Regions from separate parts of the Streptomyces sp. NPDC001270 genome, predicted to be linked through region 4. Evidence: riboswitches for the same ligand, from Rfam matches in the RefSeq annotation. Region 4 holds a riboswitch; each other region holds the start of a gene.
The links. Region 4 has a riboswitch for cobalamin ahead of ACFY2B_RS38830 (prenyltransferase/squalene oxidase repeat-containing protein). Riboswitches for the same ligand answer to the same signal wherever they lie in the genome.
Positions count from the first base shown of each region.

Region 1: linked by a shared signal. The riboswitch ahead of ACFY2B_RS43310 (CbtB-domain containing protein) and the one ahead of ACFY2B_RS38830 (prenyltransferase/squalene oxidase repeat-containing protein) in region 4 are both predicted to bind cobalamin.
Region 2: linked by a shared signal. The riboswitch ahead of ACFY2B_RS29780 (cobalamin biosynthesis protein) and the one ahead of ACFY2B_RS38830 (prenyltransferase/squalene oxidase repeat-containing protein) in region 4 are both predicted to bind cobalamin.
Region 3: linked by a shared signal. The riboswitch ahead of metE (5-methyltetrahydropteroyltriglutamate--homocysteine S-methyltransferase) and the one ahead of ACFY2B_RS38830 (prenyltransferase/squalene oxidase repeat-containing protein) in region 4 are both predicted to bind cobalamin.

Region 1 is NZ_JBIAXM010000056.1:2,027-5,994, forward strand. Features, by position in the region: gene ACFY2B_RS43295 (histidine phosphatase family protein) at 1-140, shown strand, start outside; gene ACFY2B_RS43300 (hypothetical protein) at 340-927, shown strand; gene ACFY2B_RS43305 (CbtA family protein) at 1,058-1,810, opposite strand; gene ACFY2B_RS43310 (CbtB-domain containing protein) at 1,833-2,054, opposite strand; cobalamin riboswitch at 2,091-2,232, opposite strand; partial or broken gene ACFY2B_RS43315 (enoyl-CoA hydratase/isomerase family protein) at 2,289-3,366, opposite strand; gene ACFY2B_RS43320 (LysR substrate-binding domain-containing protein) at 3,774-3,968, shown strand, end outside.
Region 2 is NZ_JBIAXM010000020.1:102,918-106,885, reverse strand. Features, by position in the region: gene ACFY2B_RS29790 (anion permease) at 1-826, shown strand, start outside; gene ACFY2B_RS29785 (hypothetical protein) at 858-1,079, shown strand; cobalamin riboswitch at 1,312-1,456, shown strand; gene ACFY2B_RS29780 (cobalamin biosynthesis protein) at 1,554-2,495, shown strand; gene ACFY2B_RS29775 (cobyric acid synthase) at 2,492-3,968, shown strand, end outside.
Region 3 is NZ_JBIAXM010000003.1:185,644-189,611, forward strand. Features, by position in the region: gene ACFY2B_RS07160 (DUF1345 domain-containing protein) at 1-630, opposite strand, end outside; cobalamin riboswitch at 852-1,021, shown strand; gene metE (5-methyltetrahydropteroyltriglutamate--homocysteine S-methyltransferase) at 1,231-3,549, shown strand; gene ACFY2B_RS07170 (hypothetical protein) at 3,590-3,868, opposite strand; gene ACFY2B_RS07175 (MgtC/SapB family protein) at 3,865-3,968, opposite strand, start outside.
Region 4 is NZ_JBIAXM010000038.1:11,507-15,474, reverse strand. Features, by position in the region: gene ACFY2B_RS38835 (MBL fold metallo-hydrolase) at 1-803, shown strand, start outside; cobalamin riboswitch at 1,042-1,173, shown strand; gene ACFY2B_RS38830 (prenyltransferase/squalene oxidase repeat-containing protein) at 1,300-2,550, shown strand; gene ACFY2B_RS38825 (SCO2322 family protein) at 2,547-3,203, shown strand; gene ACFY2B_RS38820 (CbiQ family ECF transporter T component) at 3,503-3,968, shown strand, end outside.

The DNA.
Region 1 (3,968 bases), on a different contig from region 4:
TCGTCCACGCGCTGGGCATGCCCGTGACGGCCTTCTGGCGCCTCGACGTCGCCCCGCTGACCGGAACCGAGCTGAGTGGCCGGGCCGGCCGCTGGAATGTCCGGCTGGGGCACCCGCTCGCCCGGTCGGAAGCCGGATAGCGGCTGGAGGCCCGGCAGCGGCTGGAGTGGCGGGCGGAGCGGGCCCGTGAAAAAATCTTCAAAGCGCGTGTGACCTGCCGCACGCTCGTGTCGGGTACGTATTCCTGACGGCTGCACGGCACGCGGAGACCGACGGCTCGTGGGCCCCGTGCGACGGTCGCCCACGCTCGTTTTCAGTTCTTCTTCGAAGGAGGAGAACATGGACTTGACGTTCGACCCGTCGGCCTTTCCACCCCTGGCGCTCGGATTCTTCGGTCTCGGCACCGGATATCTGATCTACGGACCGCACGAGTTGTTCGGATATCCCGAAAAGAGCGAATCGACGGACCGGGCCCTTGGTGTCTGGGGCGTGATGATGCCCGGTCTGTGCCAGTTCGTCGCGGGGCTCATCCTGTTCATCGGGCTGACCTGGTTCGAGGTGTTCACCAAGTCACCGCCGCTGTACATGGCCGCGCTGGCCTTCTCCGTGTACGGCGTCCACTGGTTCGCGCTCGGCATCAACCGTTATCGCGGAAATGAGCCTCGTACCAACGCCGGTATGTGCATAGCCTACTTGGTGGTGTCCGCAATGGGTGCCACCATCTTCTTCAGAGTCGGAGACTGGCCGGTGGGCCTGCTGTTCCTGGGGCTTTTCGCCGTCTATTTCTGGCATTTCTTCACCGTGATCGGCGTCAAGCCGGCCGAACGCATCTATGGACTCTTCCACACCCTGACCGGCTGCTGGCTCATGTATCTCACCTACGCGGTCGCAGTGAACTCCTCTCTGGGCTACCACTGGCCGGTATAGGCGAGGGCCGGCTGAGGCCGGAAGTGCGCGGCGGGACCGGAGACCGACGAGCCTCCGGTCCCGGTGGGGTCGGAAGCCGGACTTCCGCAAACGACACGGAGAGTCGTCGACCACGGCCCCGTACGCGGAATCAGCGCGCGGCCGGAACCGCCTTGCCGGCCGCGGCCGTCGCGGGCTTCGGATGCAGCAGCCGCTCGGCGAGTTCACCGAAGGCCAGACCGAATCCGCCCCACAGGACGGCTTGGACGGCCAGGGCGGACAGCCGGAACCGCCACAACAGCGTGGCCGGGAAGCCCGCCGGCACCTCGTTGACGGCCGGCAGGAACGCGTACGCCAGTCCGATCACGAGGGCGAACGCGGCGACCGCCGTGACGGTGGCGTACCACGTGCCCAGCCGCGGGGCGAGCCGCTTGCCGAGGATCGTGGCGCCGATCGCGAGGAGCACGCCGAGCAGCATCATCAGGAAATACAGGGCGGTCCGTTTGCCGATGGTGTCGGGATCGCCGACGGACGGCGGGTTGGCCGGGTACTTCAGGAACGGCACGACGTACACGGCGAGCAGCGCGCAGCCCGCCAGCAGCAGCGCGGTCGCCCGGGGGCCGAGGCGCCCGACGCGGCCGAGCGCGACGCAGAAGGCGAGCGCCGCGATGCCGCCGAAGGCGATCCCGTAGACGAGGACGCCGGTGGCGAGCCCGGCGGTGGACTGGAGGGAACGGGAGACGACCTCCATTTCGTGCTCGTGGGCGTGGGCGTCCTCGAAGCCGATCGCCTTGTCGACGCTCGGCTCGCCGAGGAAGTAGGCCACGATCAGGGCGAGTACACCGGCCGCGAGGCCGGCGAGCATGCCCCGCACGAGAAGGTTCCGTACGGTTGCGGAGTTCATGGGCGTGCGGTGTCCCCTCGCGTCAGTGGCAGGGGAAGCCGAGCAGGTGGCGGGCGTCGTGGACCCATTCGTGGACGTCCGTGCCGCTGAACACGGAGGTGGCGCCCTGCTCGGCGCCGACGAAGTACAGCAGGATCAGCATCAACAGGCCGAAGAAGACCGCCCAGGGCGCTATCGCCTTGAGCGGTACCTTGGCGGGTACGACCGGAGTGGTGGCAGTCGGCCGGGCGACGGTCTGCGCCATGGCAGGACCTCCTCTGGGAGCTCGCGTCCCATCTCGGTGGTGCACTGGACGACAGTCACGGGTCTGACTCACGAGCGGCCCGGGGGCCCTCACATACAGTGGCGCGACCGTGCCGGATTCCCACCGGCTTCCGTCGTACCGTCGTCGATATCGCACAGACCGTACCGCGCGGCGCGGGCCCGGCCAAGACCGCACTCGCCCGAGGTGATCTGGGTCTCGTGGCGAAGGGCCCGTTCACCGGGCCGCTTCGGGGCCTCCCCCGGGTCCGGCGAGCCCCCGTTCACGGTCGCCGAGCGGGGCGAAGAAGCGCTCCACGTCGGCGTCGGTGACCTCGGCGAGGGTGCCGGGGAACCAGCGCGGGGTGCGGTCCTTGTCGATGATCTGGGCCCGGATGCCCTCCACCAGGTCCGGGGTTGCTCAGGGCCGCGCAGGAGACGCGGTGCTCCTGGTCGAGGACCCGTTCCAGCGCCCCGAGCCGCCGGGCGCGGCGCAGCGCGGCCAGGGTGACCTTGAGTGCGGTGGGCGACCTGCCGAGCAGGGTGTCCGCCACGTCCCGCGCGGCCGGGTCGTGGTGGGCGAGCAGCCGGTGGAGGATCTCCTCGACGGTGCCCGCGGCGTAGCAGGTGTCGATCCACTCCCGCTGTCCGGCCAGCTCGCTCGGCGGCGGCGGCTGTGCGTGGCGGGCGAGGACGGCCCGTACGGGCGCACGGGCGAGGTCGTCGAGGAGGCGCGGCAGGGCGGCGGAGGGTACGTAGTGGTCGGCGAGCCCGCACAACAGGGCGTCGGCGGCACTGATCCGAGAGCCCGTCAGCGCCAGGTGGGCGCCCAGTTCGCCCGGTGCGCGGGCGAGCAGATGGGTGCCGCCGATGTCGGGGACGAAACCGATGCCGGTCTCGGGCATGGCGATCCGGGACCGCTCGGTGACGATCCGGACGCTGCCGTGCGCGGAGATGCCGACACCGCCGCCCATGACGATGCCGTCCATGACGGCGACGTACGGCTTGGGGCAGCGGGCGATGCGGGCGTTGAGGCGGTATTCGTCACGCCAGAAGGCCGCCGAGGAGGCGCCGTTCCCGTCGCGGGCGTCACCGTGGACGGCGCGGATGTCGCTGCCCGCGCACCGGCCGCGCTCCCCCGCACCGGCGATGACGACGGTCCGGACGGCCGGGTCGCGCTCCCACACGGTGAGCACCTCGTCGATGCGCCGCACCATCGCGTGGTTCAGCGCGTTGAGGGCCCTGGGCCGGTTGAGAGTGATGTGGGCTGCCTGCCCCGCGGTGTGCAGCAGAACGGGTTCCTCGGTGCCGGTCACCCGGACGTCTCCGTCGTTCCGCGGTCCTCGATGAACACATGATCTCGTGAGTTCCTTCTGTGTTGTGGTGGACATACAGGTCATGACGAGGTCTCCGCGGGAAGCCGGCCGGCCGGAACTCGGTCACCGATCGCAGTGGCGCCGGCGCGACGCCGGATGCACACGGCTCCCTCGCCATGTCTTCGATCGTCACTCTCCCTCTCGGCGCAATGCAAAGCGTCACCATCCGGGGTTGTCCGCTCATGGAGAGTGCTCCGCCGACGGCCGCCGCGGCCGCGTGTGCGAGCGCTGTCCGGCGCCGTGACAGGACGGTCGCCCGCGCGCGATGCCGATGACCGGGTGCGGCGGTCCGCCGGCCCACGGGTCCGGGATGTGACACGGTCGCGGCGGCGTGATGGCATGGGCACATGGAGTTGCGGGAGCTGCGGGCGTTCGTGGCGGTGGTGGAGGAGGGCGGGCTGTCCGCGGCGGCACGGCGGCTGCACGTGAGCCAGCCCGCCCTGTCCCAGACGGTCGGCGGTCTGGAGCGTCAGCTGGGTGTGCGGTTGCTGGTGCGGGGCAGTGCCGGGGTACAGGCCACCGAGGCGGGCACGGTGCTGTTC
Region 2 (3,968 bases), on a different contig from region 4:
CCGGGCCGGCCAGATCGCCTCCGCGGGTCTGGTCTCCCTGGCCCACGGCACCAACGACGCCCAGAAGACGATGGGCGTCATCACCCTGGCGCTGATCGCCGGCGGTGCGATCGCCCCCGGCTCGAACCCGCCCACCTGGGTCGTCCTCTCCGCGGGTCTCGCCATCGCGCTCGGCACCTACCTCGGCGGCTGGCGCATCATCCGCACGATGGGCAAGGGGCTGACCGACCTCCGGCCGCGGCAGGGCTTCGCCGCCCAGACCAGCGCGGCGACCGCCATCCTGGCCTCCTCGCACCTCGGCTTCTCGCTCTCCACCACGCATGTCGTCTCCGGTTCCGTGATGGGCGCGGGGCTCGGCCGCAAGGGCGGGGTGGTGCGCTGGTCGACGGCGGCCCGGATGTGCGTCGCCTGGGCGCTGACGCTGCCGGCCGCCGCGCTCGTCGGCGCGCTCGCGGAACTCGTCACGGAGCTGGGTGACTGGGGCACCGCGGCTGTGGCCGTCTGCCTGGTCGCTTCCGCCGTGGGGATCTGGCGGGTCTCGCGGCGTGAGGTCGTGGACCACAGCAACGTCAATGAGGTGAACGGCACCGGGGAGTCGGCCGTTCCGGTTGGGCCGGCCGGTGTGGTCGGTGCGGTCGGTGCGGTCGGTGCGGTCGGTGCGGTCGGTGCGGTCGGTGCGGTCGGTGCGGTCGGTGCGGTGTCCGTCACCATCAGCGCCGGTTCCGCCGGTTCGCCCTCGGGGGCGGGCGGGACGGCCGCTTCGGTCGCCGCGGCCGCGCCCGTCGTCGCCGATCCGGCCGGGCCGCCGCCGAGTGCCGCCGTCTGAGACCCGAGGAAGAAGCATCACCATGAACACCATGAACATCGACTGGGCGGCACTCGGTTCCGTCTTCGGCGTCAGCCTCGGGGTCACCGTGGCGCTCGTGGGACTGTTCACCCTCGGCGTGGCCGGATTGTCGCGCCGTGAACGGGCCGTTGCGCGGGGAGGTTCCGCGGGGGTGGCGTTGGCTGGGGCGTACGCCTGCTTTGCGGCGTGCGCCGGGGCTGTGGGGTATGGGATCTTTTTGATCGCGGGGTGAGTGGTTCGGGGTGTGGGGGTTTTGCGCAGTTCCCCGCGCCCCTGCCGGGGTTGGCGTTGGCGCTCGGCCGCGCGTGCGTGGTCGTTTTTTGCGCAGTTCCCCGCGCCCCTGCCGGGGGGGAGTCGTCTCGTTTCTTGTGTTGTTCCGGGGTGTTTCTTCTGGGTGGGTGGGGGGTGGGGTGGGTATGAGGCTGGGCACACTCTTCCCTTGCAGGTCAACGGCTGGTTGACGGTTCTTCGGGGGGCGTGGTGGACTTCCGGGGCCATGTACGGCGGCAGAAGAGGAAGCCGGTGCGAATCCGGCGCGGTCCCGCCACTGTCACCGGGGAAGGACTTCCCCGGGAGCCAGGAACTCTCGCCGCCGGTCTCGTCGAACCAGGGCGTGGACACCCTGAGTGAGGACATATCGCCATGCTCGGCTGCGGATTGAGGTACAGCACCAGGTCGCTTCCCGACCCGACGGCCGGCTGAACCGGTGCGTGCCGATCGCGTCTTCGCGTACGGCGCCGCTCTCGGCCTCCTCGGCGATCTGCTCGTGGGCGATCCGCGCCACGGGCATCCGGTCGCCGGGTTCGGGCGTGCCGTCGGCGCGGCGGAGCGGGTGCTGTGGCGGGACCACCGGGGGTGGGGAGCCCTGTACACCGCCGTCTGCGTCGGCGGTGCCGCGGGCCTCGGAGCGCTGGCCCGGCGGGCCGTGCGCGCCTCCCCCGCCGGTTCCGTGGCGCTGACCGGGGCCGTCACCTGGGCGGTGGTGGGCGGGACTTCGCTCGCCCGGGAGGCCCAGGCCGTCCGGCGGGCCCTCGACTCGGGGGATGTCGCCGCGGCGAGGGCCCGGCTGCCGCATCTGTGCGGACGGGATCCGCAGGCCCTCGACGCCCAGGGGATCGCGCGGGCCGTCGTGGAGTCGGTGGCCGAGAACACGTCCGACGCGGTCGTCGGGGCGCTGGTGTGGGGGGCGTTGGGCGGGGTGCCCGGGTTCGTCGCCTTCCGTGCGGTGAACACCCTCGACGCGATGGTCGGGCACCGGTCGCCGCGGCACCGGCGGTTCGGGTGGGCCGCCGCGCGGCTCGACGACGTCGCCGGCTGGCCGGGGGCACGGCTCACCGCGGTGCTCGCCGCCGTCTCGGGCCCGGACCCACGGGGTGCGGTGCGGGCCTGGCGGGCCGACGCCCACCGGCATCCGAGCCCCAACGCCGGTCCCGTGGAGGCTTCCTTCGCGGGGGCGCTGGGCGTGCGGCTGGGCGGGACGCTGTCGTACGGGGGGCGGGTCGAGCACCGGCCCGTGCTCAACGGCGGGGGGCGGGAGGTCGCCGCCGCGGACATCGACCGTGCGGTACGGCTGTCCCGCCAAGTCGGGCTGCTCGCGCTCGGCGTCACGACCGCCGCGCGGCTGGCCGTGCGGGGGCGCAGGTCATGAGCGGTGGTGGGCTGCTCGTCGCCGGTACCACCTCCGACGCGGGCAAGAGCGTGGTGACGGCGGGCATCTGCCGGTGGCTGGTGCGGCAGGGCGTCGCGGTCGCGCCGTTCAAGGCGCAGAACATGTCCCTGAACTCGTTCGTCACCCGCGAGGGCGCCGAGATCGGGCGGGCCCAGGCGATGCAGGCCCAGGCGTGCCGGATCGAACCGACCGCGCTGATGAACCCGGTCCTGCTCAAACCGGGCGGGGAGCAGAGCAGTCAGGTCGTGCTCATGGGCAGGCCGGTGGGCGAGCTGAGCGCGCGCGGGTACCACGGCGGACGCCAGGAGCGGCTGCTGGGAACCGTGCTCGACTGCCTCGCCACGCTGCGGGACACGTACGACGTGGTGATCTGCGAGGGCGCGGGCAGCCCGGCGGAGATCAACCTGCGGCGGACCGACATCGTGAACATGGGCCTCGCCCGCAACGCGCGGCTGCCCGTCCTGGTGGTCGGCGACATCGACCGCGGGGGTGTCTTCGCGTCGTTCTTCGGGACCGTGGCGCTGCTGTCCCGCGCGGACCAGGAGCTGGTCGCCGGGTTCCTGGTCAACAAGTTCCGCGGGGACGTCGGCCTGCTGGAGCCGGGGCTCGACATGCTGCGCGGCCTGACCGGGCGGCCCGCCTACGGCGTCCTGCCGTTCCGGCCCGGCCTCGGCATCGACGAGGAGGACGGGGTGGCCGTCTCCCTGCGGGGCGCGGTACGGGAGTCGGCGTCGGCCGCGCCGTTCGGCGAGGACGTGCTGCGCGTCGCGGTCTGCGCGGTGCCGCTCATGTCCAACTTCACGGACGTGGACGCGCTGGCCGCCGAACCGGGCGTGGTCGTACGGTTCGTGGACCGGCCGCAGGAACTGGCCGACGCCGATCTCGTCGTCGTACCCGGGACCCGGGGCACCGTCCGGGCGCTGGCCTGGCTGCGGGAGCGCGGGCTCGCAAAGGCGCTGCGCGACCGGGCCCGCGAAGGCCGGCCCGTCCTCGGCGTCTGCGGCGGCTTCCAACTGCTCGGCGAGCACATCGAGGACGCGGTCGAGTCGCGCGCCGGGCAGGTGAGCGGGCTGGGTGTGCTGCCGGTCCGGGTGCGGTTCGCCCGGGAGAAGACCCTCGCCCGGCCCGTCGGCGAGGCGTTCGGCGAGCGGGTCGAGGGCTACGAGATCCATCACGGCGTCGCCGACGTCACCGGGGGCGAGCCCTTCCTGGACGGCTGCCGGGTCGGCGCGGTCTGGGGCACGCACTGGCACGGCTCGCTGGAGTCGGACGGCTTCCGGCGGGCGTTCCTGCGCGAGGTGGCCGCCGCCGCGGGGCGCCGCTTCGCGCCGGCGCCCGACACCTCGTTCGCCGCGCTGCGCGAGGAGCAGCTCGACCGACTCGGCGACCTGATCGAACAGCACGCGGACACGGACGCGCTGTGGCGGCTCATCGAGTCGGGCGCGCCACCAG
Region 3 (3,968 bases), on a different contig from region 4:
GCCCGAGACGATCCCGACGACCAGGTTGATCACGGTGGCCAGGATGCTGGTGCCGAAGACGTACGACAGCAGGCAGTGCCGCAGCGCCACCGCACGGATCGTCGAACTCGACACGCTGGTGTCGGAGACCTGGTAGGTCATGCCGAGGTTGTAGCTGAAGTACAGGAAGTCCCGGTACGCCGGCGGCTCGTCCGAGTTGAAGTCGATGCCGCCGGACGCCGTGCAGTAGAGGTAGGCGTAGCGCGTCGCGTACATCAGGTGCAGGGCCGCCCAGGCCATGAAGACCCCGCCGAGCGCGGCGACCGCGGCGGCATGGCCGTCGGCCGACTTGCCGAACGACAGCAGCAGCACGATGCCGAGCAGCCCGCACAGGGCGGCCACGACCACGACGAGTTCCTCCAGGACCGGACGGAAGTCCTCGCGACGGATGTTGCGGTGGGTCTCCTCGGCGTCCAGGGGCCACAGCACGATCCAGCCCACCACCACGAAGAACGTCTCCGCCGCCGCGATGCCGGCGAGAAGCCCGAGGGGCAGGTCGGTCGGCAGCCCGACGGCCACGCCGACGACCGCGCCGCCGGCCGTCGATCCGAACAGCCGGGAGACCGCCGAGAGCGGCAACCGTGCACCCATGGGCCGCAACAGTAGCGGCCGGGGCTCCGCCACGAGGGCAGCCACGGCCGTGCGGTGGGAGGCACACCGGGGTACGGACGGACGCCGTCCGGTGCTCGTCGGGCGGCGGCACGGGCCGGTCCGCCATCCGAATGCCGGACGCGACCGGACGCGACCGTGGCCCGCCCCGTAGGCTGGCCGGTGCAGCTGGTTCGCCCCCGTCAGCCGGACGGGACGCGTCGTAAGAGGGAACCCGGTGGAAATCCGGGACTGCCCCGCAGCGGTGAGCGGGAACGACCGCCGTCATACGCACTGGGCCCGATGTACCGGGCCTGGGAAGCGACGGCCAGTAGGAGTCTCGTACGGCTCTGTGCTTCGTACGGACGAGACGTGCCCGCGAGTCCGAAGACCTGCCCGCTGCCCGCGCGCGAACCACTCGTGCGCGGACATCCCGGTGACCCCGAGGGCGGGTCGGGGACACCTCCGGACACCGTCCGGGGAGTGAGGCCAGGCGGACGAACACACGCTGCCACGCGTGATCGTGCCGTCCGGTCCGGCACCCCTTCGCGCCCCCGTCCCGTCGCCGGGACCTCAGGGAATCGTCTCGCGAAGGAGATCTCCGTGACCACCGAGCCCACAGCCGGGGCCGCACGCGCCACCGTGTACGGCTACCCGCGTCAGGGACAGCACCGGGAACTGAAGAAGGCCGTCGAGGGCTACTGGGCGGGCCGCGTCGGCGCCGACGCGCTCCGCGCCACCGCCGCCGGACTGCGCCGGGCCACCTGGCGGCAGCTCGCCGAGGCCGGCATCGACGAAGTGCCCACCGGTGACTTCTCGTACTACGACCACGTCCTCGACACCACGGTCATGGTCGGCGCGGTCCCGGACCGCCACCGGGCCGCCGTCGCGGCGGACGCGTTGGACGGCTACTTCGCCATGGCCAGGGGCACCCAGGGCCTGGCGCCGCTGGAGATGACCAAGTGGTTCGACACCAACTACCACTATCTCGTGCCGGAGTTGGGCCCGGACACGGTGTTCGCGGCGGACTCGGCCAAGCAGGTCGCGGAGCTGACGGAGGCCCTCGCCCTGGGCCTCGCGGCCCGGCCGGTGCTGGTCGGCCCCGTCACCTACCTGCTGCTCGCCAAGCCCGCGCCGGGGGTCGCGGCGGACTTCGATCCGCTGACCCTCCTCGACCGGCTGCTGCCGGTGTACGCGGAGGTCCTGGCCGACCTGCGCGCGGCCGGCGCCGAGTGGGTGCAGCTCGACGAGCCCGCGCTCGTCCAGGACCGCACGCCGGCCGAACTCGGCGCCGTCGCACGCGCCTACCGTGCCCTCGGCGGTCGCGCCGACCGGCCGAAGCTGCTGGTCGCCTCTTACTTCGACCGGCTCGGCGAGGCCCTGCCCGTGCTGGCCGACGCGCCGGTCGACGGGCTCGCGCTGGATTTCACCGGGCGCGGGGCCGCCCAGCTCGACGCGCTGGCCGCGGTCGGCGGACTGCCCGGCAGGCGCCTGGTCGCCGGCGTCGTCGACGGCCGCAACATCTGGGTCAACGACCTGGCGGCGTCCCTCGCCACGCTCGGCACGCTGCTCGGTCTGGCCGACCGGGTCGATGTGGCGGCCTCCTGCTCCCTGCTGCACGTCCCGCTCGACGCGTCGGTCGAGCGGGACATCGAACCGCAGCTCCTGCGCTGGCTGGCCTTCGCCCGTCAGAAGACCACGGAGGTGGTGACGCTGGCCCGCGGCCTGGCCCACGGCACGGCGGCCATCAGCGCCGAACTGGCCGCCAACCGCGCCGACCTGGCCTCCCGGGCGGCCTCGCCGCTCACCCGTGACCCGGCCGTGCGCGCCCGCGCGGCGGCGGTCACCGGGGCCGACGCCCGCCGTGACCAGCCGTATCCGGTGCGGGCGGCGGCCCAGCGCGCCCGCCTCGGCCTGCCGTTGCTGCCGACCACCACCATCGGCTCCTTCCCGCAGACCGCCGACCTGCGCACCGCCCGCGCCGACCTGCGGACCGGCCGGATCGACAGCGCCGGCTACGAGGAGCGGATCAAGGCCGAGATCCGGGAGGTGATCGCCTTCCAGGAGAAGACCGGCCTGGACGTCCTCGTCCACGGCGAGGCCGAACGCGACGACATGGTCCAGTACTTCGCCGAACGGCTCACCGGGTATCTCGCCACCCGGCACGGGTGGGTCCAGTCCTACGGCACCCGCTACGTCCGCCCGCCGATCCTGGCCGGCGACATCTCCCGCCCGGACCCCATGACCGTGCGCTGGACCGCCTACGCGCAGTCCCTGACCGACCGCCCCGTCAAGGGCATGCTCACCGGCCCGGTCACCATGCTCGCCTGGTCCTTCGTCCGTGACGACCAGCCGCTCGCCGACACCGGCCGGCAGGTCGCCCTCGCCCTACGCGACGAGGTCGGCGACCTGGAGACGGCCGGTACCCCGGTGATCCAGGTCGACGAGCCCGCCCTGCGCGAGACCCTGCCGCTGCGGGCCGCCGACCGGGCCGCCTATCTGGACTGGGCGACCGAGGCGTTCCGGCTCACCACCGGCGGGGTGGGCCCGGACACCCAGGTCCACACCCACATGTGCTACGCCGAGTTCGGTGACATCGTGCAGGCCATCGACGACCTCGACGCCGACGTGATCAGCCTGGAGGCGGCCCGCTCGCGCATGCAGGTCGCGCGTGAGCTGGCCGCCCACGGCTACCCGCGCGAGGCCGGACCCGGTGTGTACGACATCCACTCCCCACGCGTCCCGAGCGCCGAGGAGACCGCCGAGCTCCTGCGCACCGGCCTGCGGGCGATCCCCGCCGAGCGGCTGTGGGTCAATCCCGACTGCGGCCTGAAGACCCGCGGCTGGCCGGAGGCCCGCGCCTCGTTGGAGAACCTGGTCGCCGCCGCCCGCGCCGTCCGGGGTGAGCCGGCCACGTCCTGACCGGTGGCGCCCGGTCCGGGCCGGGGCGGGGCGTCGTGCCTCATCCCGGCCCGTCGGACCCTTCGCCGGGCGGGTTCCCGGCCGAGATCCACTCGTGGACGACGCTCGGGGACAGACCGCCGTCGGCGGCTATGACGCGCTCGGGCACGCCACACAGCCAGGCGAGAAGCACGGCCCTGCGCAGTTCGGCCGCGCGGGTGGCAAGACCGGCCCGGTAGGCGCCCGCGGAGCCGACGGCGAGCTTCGGGGCGTCCTCCGCGAGGCGCCGGGCGGCCTTGCGGACGGTGCGTCGTGCGCTCAGTGTGTCGAGGTCGTTCATGCCGCTCTCGCCTCCCGTCGTTCCTGTTCCGTGTCGAGAGAACTCCGTTCCGTGTCGAGGGGATCGTGGTCCGTGTCGAGGGGGCCACGGCGGGTGTCCA
Region 4 (3,968 bases):
GCGAGGCGTCCGGCGCGTGGGTGGCGATGCACGCGGCCGACACCGCGGTGGTACGGCGCAACCGCGAGGCCCGCCCCGAGCGCTGGCTCGACTACATGCGCGCCAAACTCACCGCGACCGGCGCCCCGGAGGAACACCTGGCCGTCCTGCGCACACCGGGCGCCCTGCAACGGCGTCCGCCCGCCCTCCCGGACCGCGAGATCGTCCCCGGCGACCTCCTGGACCTGCCCGGCCGCCGGCTGCGCGCCGTCTGGACGCCGGGGCACACGCCCGGTCACGTCTGTCTGCACCTGGAGGAGGAGCACCCCGCCGGGCTGCCGGGACACGGCCGGCTGTTCTCCGGCGACCACCTGCTCCCGAAGATCACCCCGCACATCGGCCTGTACGAGGACCCCTCCACCCAGGGGAACACCACCGGCCGGAACGGAGCCGAGAACCTGGCGGAGGCCATCGACCCGCTCGGCGACTACCTCGACTCCCTGGAGCGCATCGGCCGCCTGGCCCCCGCCGAGGTGCTGCCGGCCCACCAGTACGCGTTCACCGGCGGATCCGCCCGCGTGGCGGAGTTGCTCGCGCATCACGAGGAGCGGCTGGCCGGCCTGCTGACCCAGCTCGTCGAACCGCTCACGCCCTGGCAGTTGGCCGAGCGGATGGAGTGGAACCGGCCCTGGCCCCAGATCCCGCACCCCTCCCGGAACATCGCCGTCGCGGAGGCCGAGGCGCATCTGCGCCGCCTGGTGAAGCAGGGCCGGGCCGAACCGGTGCCGGGCACCGACCCGCTGAGGTACGTCCGGACGGCGTGACCGGACGGCCTGACCGGGCCATGTGACGGGGGCACTTCCCCGGATCGCGTGCCGGGATCGCTTCCCCGGACCGCGCGACCGGACCGCATTCCGGGACCGCATTCCGGGACCGCATTCCCGGGCCGCTTCCGGACGACGTGACCGGGCCGTTTTCCCGGACCGCATTCCCGCACCCCGTACCCCTCTTCGCCCCACCGCACGGCCCTCTGTCACGGCCACCCCTCGGGGGCCTGGAGGTGGGCCGGTAGAGTGACTGGGTCGTCATCACACCCGTACGGGGGGAAGCCGGTGCAATTCCGGCGCTGACCCGCAACCGTGAACCGGCCGTCGAGGCCCGGTGAGCCGGACTGCCCCGGACGGAACGTGACCGGCTCAGGTGCGTCGGCAGCCGCCCGCGCACGGCACCGTCGAGGTTTACGGGGCCGAGCCGCCCGGGGTGTCCCGTGCTGCCCGGCTTCCTCGCGAACCGACCCGCGAAGAGAGGCACCCGCCGAGCATGAACGTCCGCCGCAGCGCAGCGGTCCTGGCCGCCGTCGGCGTGCTCGCCGCCGCGTCACCCGCCCTGGCCGCGAGCCCTTCGCCGTCCCCGTCGACGGTGCTCCCGTCCGGCCTGTACGGCGACGCTGATCCGAAGTTCGACGGCGTCTGGCGCCAGTCGCTGGCGCTGCTCGCCCAGCGCACCGTGTCCGTGACGCCCGCTGCCAAGGCCGTGGACTGGCTGGCCGGACAGCAGTGCGCGGACGGGGCGTTCGCCGCGTTCCGCGCCGATCCGGGGCGGGCCTGTGACGCCAAGGTGCCGGTCGACACCAACAGCACGGCCGCCGCCGTCCAGGCCCTGACCGCGACCGGCGGCCACGACAGCGCCGTCGGCAAGGCCGTGACCTGGCTGAAGTCGGTGCAGAACAAGGACGGCGGCTGGGGGTACGCGCCGGGCGGCGCGAGCGACGCGAACTCCACGGGCGTCGTCGTCGGCGCGCTCGCGGCGGCCGGTGAACGGCCCGCGGCAGTGGTCAAGGACGGCCGGTCGCCGTACGACGCGCTGCTGGCACTGGCCCTGCCCTGCTCCGGCGACGACGCAGGCGCCTTCGCCTACCAGCCGGACAAGAAGGGCGCGTTGACGGCCAACGCGGACGCCACCGCGGCGGCCGTGCTGGGCGTGCTGGGCGCGGGCCTCGCCGCGAAGGCGGCCGGAGCGGGCGACGCTTCGAGCGGGGCGCCCGGCACGAGCTGCGCCGCCACCGGGAAGCCCACCCCCGAGCAGGCCGCGGCCGATGGCGCCGCCTACCTCACCCGTGCGGTCACCGAGGACGGCCACCTCACCTCCGCCCTCGCGGGCGCCCCCGAACAGCCCGACTACGGCAACACCGCCGACGCGGTGGTCGCGCTCGCCGCGCAGGGCGGGCCGGACCGGGCCGCGAAGCCGCTGGCCTGGCTGGAGAAGAACGCGGCGGCCTGGGCGAAGCAGAGCGGACCGGCCGCGTACGCGCAGTTGATCTTCGCGGCGCACGCGACCGGCACGGACCCGCGCGACTTCGGCGGTACGGACCTGGTGCGGGCGCTGGGCGCGACCGGCCCGGCACCGCAGGCGGCCGGGCAGGCGACATCGGGCGACGGCTCGGACCCGTCGGACCGGAAGGACGACGGCGGCTCGGGCACCAGCGTCTGGTGGATCATCGGCACCGGTCTGGTCGCGGGCGTCGGCATCGGCTTCCTGCTCAGCGGCCGCAGGAAGCAGCAGCACCTGTGACCGGGCCGCGCCGCGGTGTGCTCCTGCTGCTGGCCGCGCTCCTGTGCTGGGGCGGCGCGGGCCAGGCGCAGGCCGTCGGCTACCGCTACTGGTCCTTCTGGGACCGCGCGGGCGACCGGTGGACGTACGCCACCGAGGGTCCGTCGCTGGCCCGACCCGCCGACGGCGCCGTCCAGGGCTTCCGGTTCGCGGTGAGCGAGGACTCCGCCGACGCGACGTATCCGCGCGGCACGGCCCGCTTCGCCGAGATCTGCGCGCACACGCCCGCGCGGGCGGGCCACAAGCGGGTGGCACTGGTCATCGACTTCGGTACGGCGGCGGACGCGCCCGGCGCCGAGACACCGCCGAAGGCGCGGACCGCCTGCGCGGTACTGGCACCCGACGCGACGACGGCCGAGGCCCTGGCGGCGGTCGCCGGACCGCTGCGCTACGACTCCAACGCCCTGCTGTGCGCCATCGCCGGCTACCCGGAGAAGGGCTGCGGCGAGCAGGTGGCGGCCACGGACGACAAGCCGACGAGCGCCGCGAAGCGGCCGACGGCGGGCGAGGACGGCGGCAACGGGCCGTCGCTCGGCCTGTGGGCGGGTGGGGCGGCGGTCGTCCTGCTGGGCGCGGCGGCACTCTGGCAGGCCCGACGGCGCCGGGATGCGTAGGCACCGCCATGCGTGAGGGCCACGACCACGAGCCGTCGCCGCCCGCTGCCCACGCCGGTCCGGACGGGACGAACGAGACGAACGAGACGAACGAGACGAACACCGACGACGGGACGGGCTCCGGGAACGGGACGGACGGCACCGGCAGCACGGCCGCGCCCGACGGCACCGGTCACGGGCCCGCACCCCGCGCGGGCGGCGTCAGCGGCGCCGGCCACGCTCACGGCACAGGCACCCCGCACGGCGGCGGCAACGGGCGCGCCACAGCCGCCAAGGGGCCGGCCCGCGCGGGCGGCACGGTGCGGCGGCCCCGGACGGTCGTGCACCCCGGGGCCTGGTGGGGCTGGGCGATCGGGCTCGGGGTCGCAGCCAGCCGGACCAGCAATCCACTGCTGCTCGGGCTGCTCGTCGCGGCGGCGGGCTATGTGGTGGCCACCCATCGCAGCACCGCCCCCTGGGCCCGCTCCTACACGGCGTTCGCCAAGCTCGCGCTCGCCGTGCTGGTCGTCCGCCTGGTCTTCGCGGTGGTCCTCGGCTCCCCCATCCCCGGCACGCACGTCCTCCTCACCCTCCCCGAAGTCCCGCTCCCGCACTGGGCGCAGGGCATCCGGCTGGGCGGCCGGGTCACCGCCGAGTCGCTGGTCTACGCGTTCTACGACGGCCTGAAACTGGCCACGCTGCTGATCTGCGTGGGCGCGGCCAACGCCCTCGCCAACCCGGCCCGGCTGCTCAAGTCCCTGCCGGGCGCCCTGTACGAGATCGGCG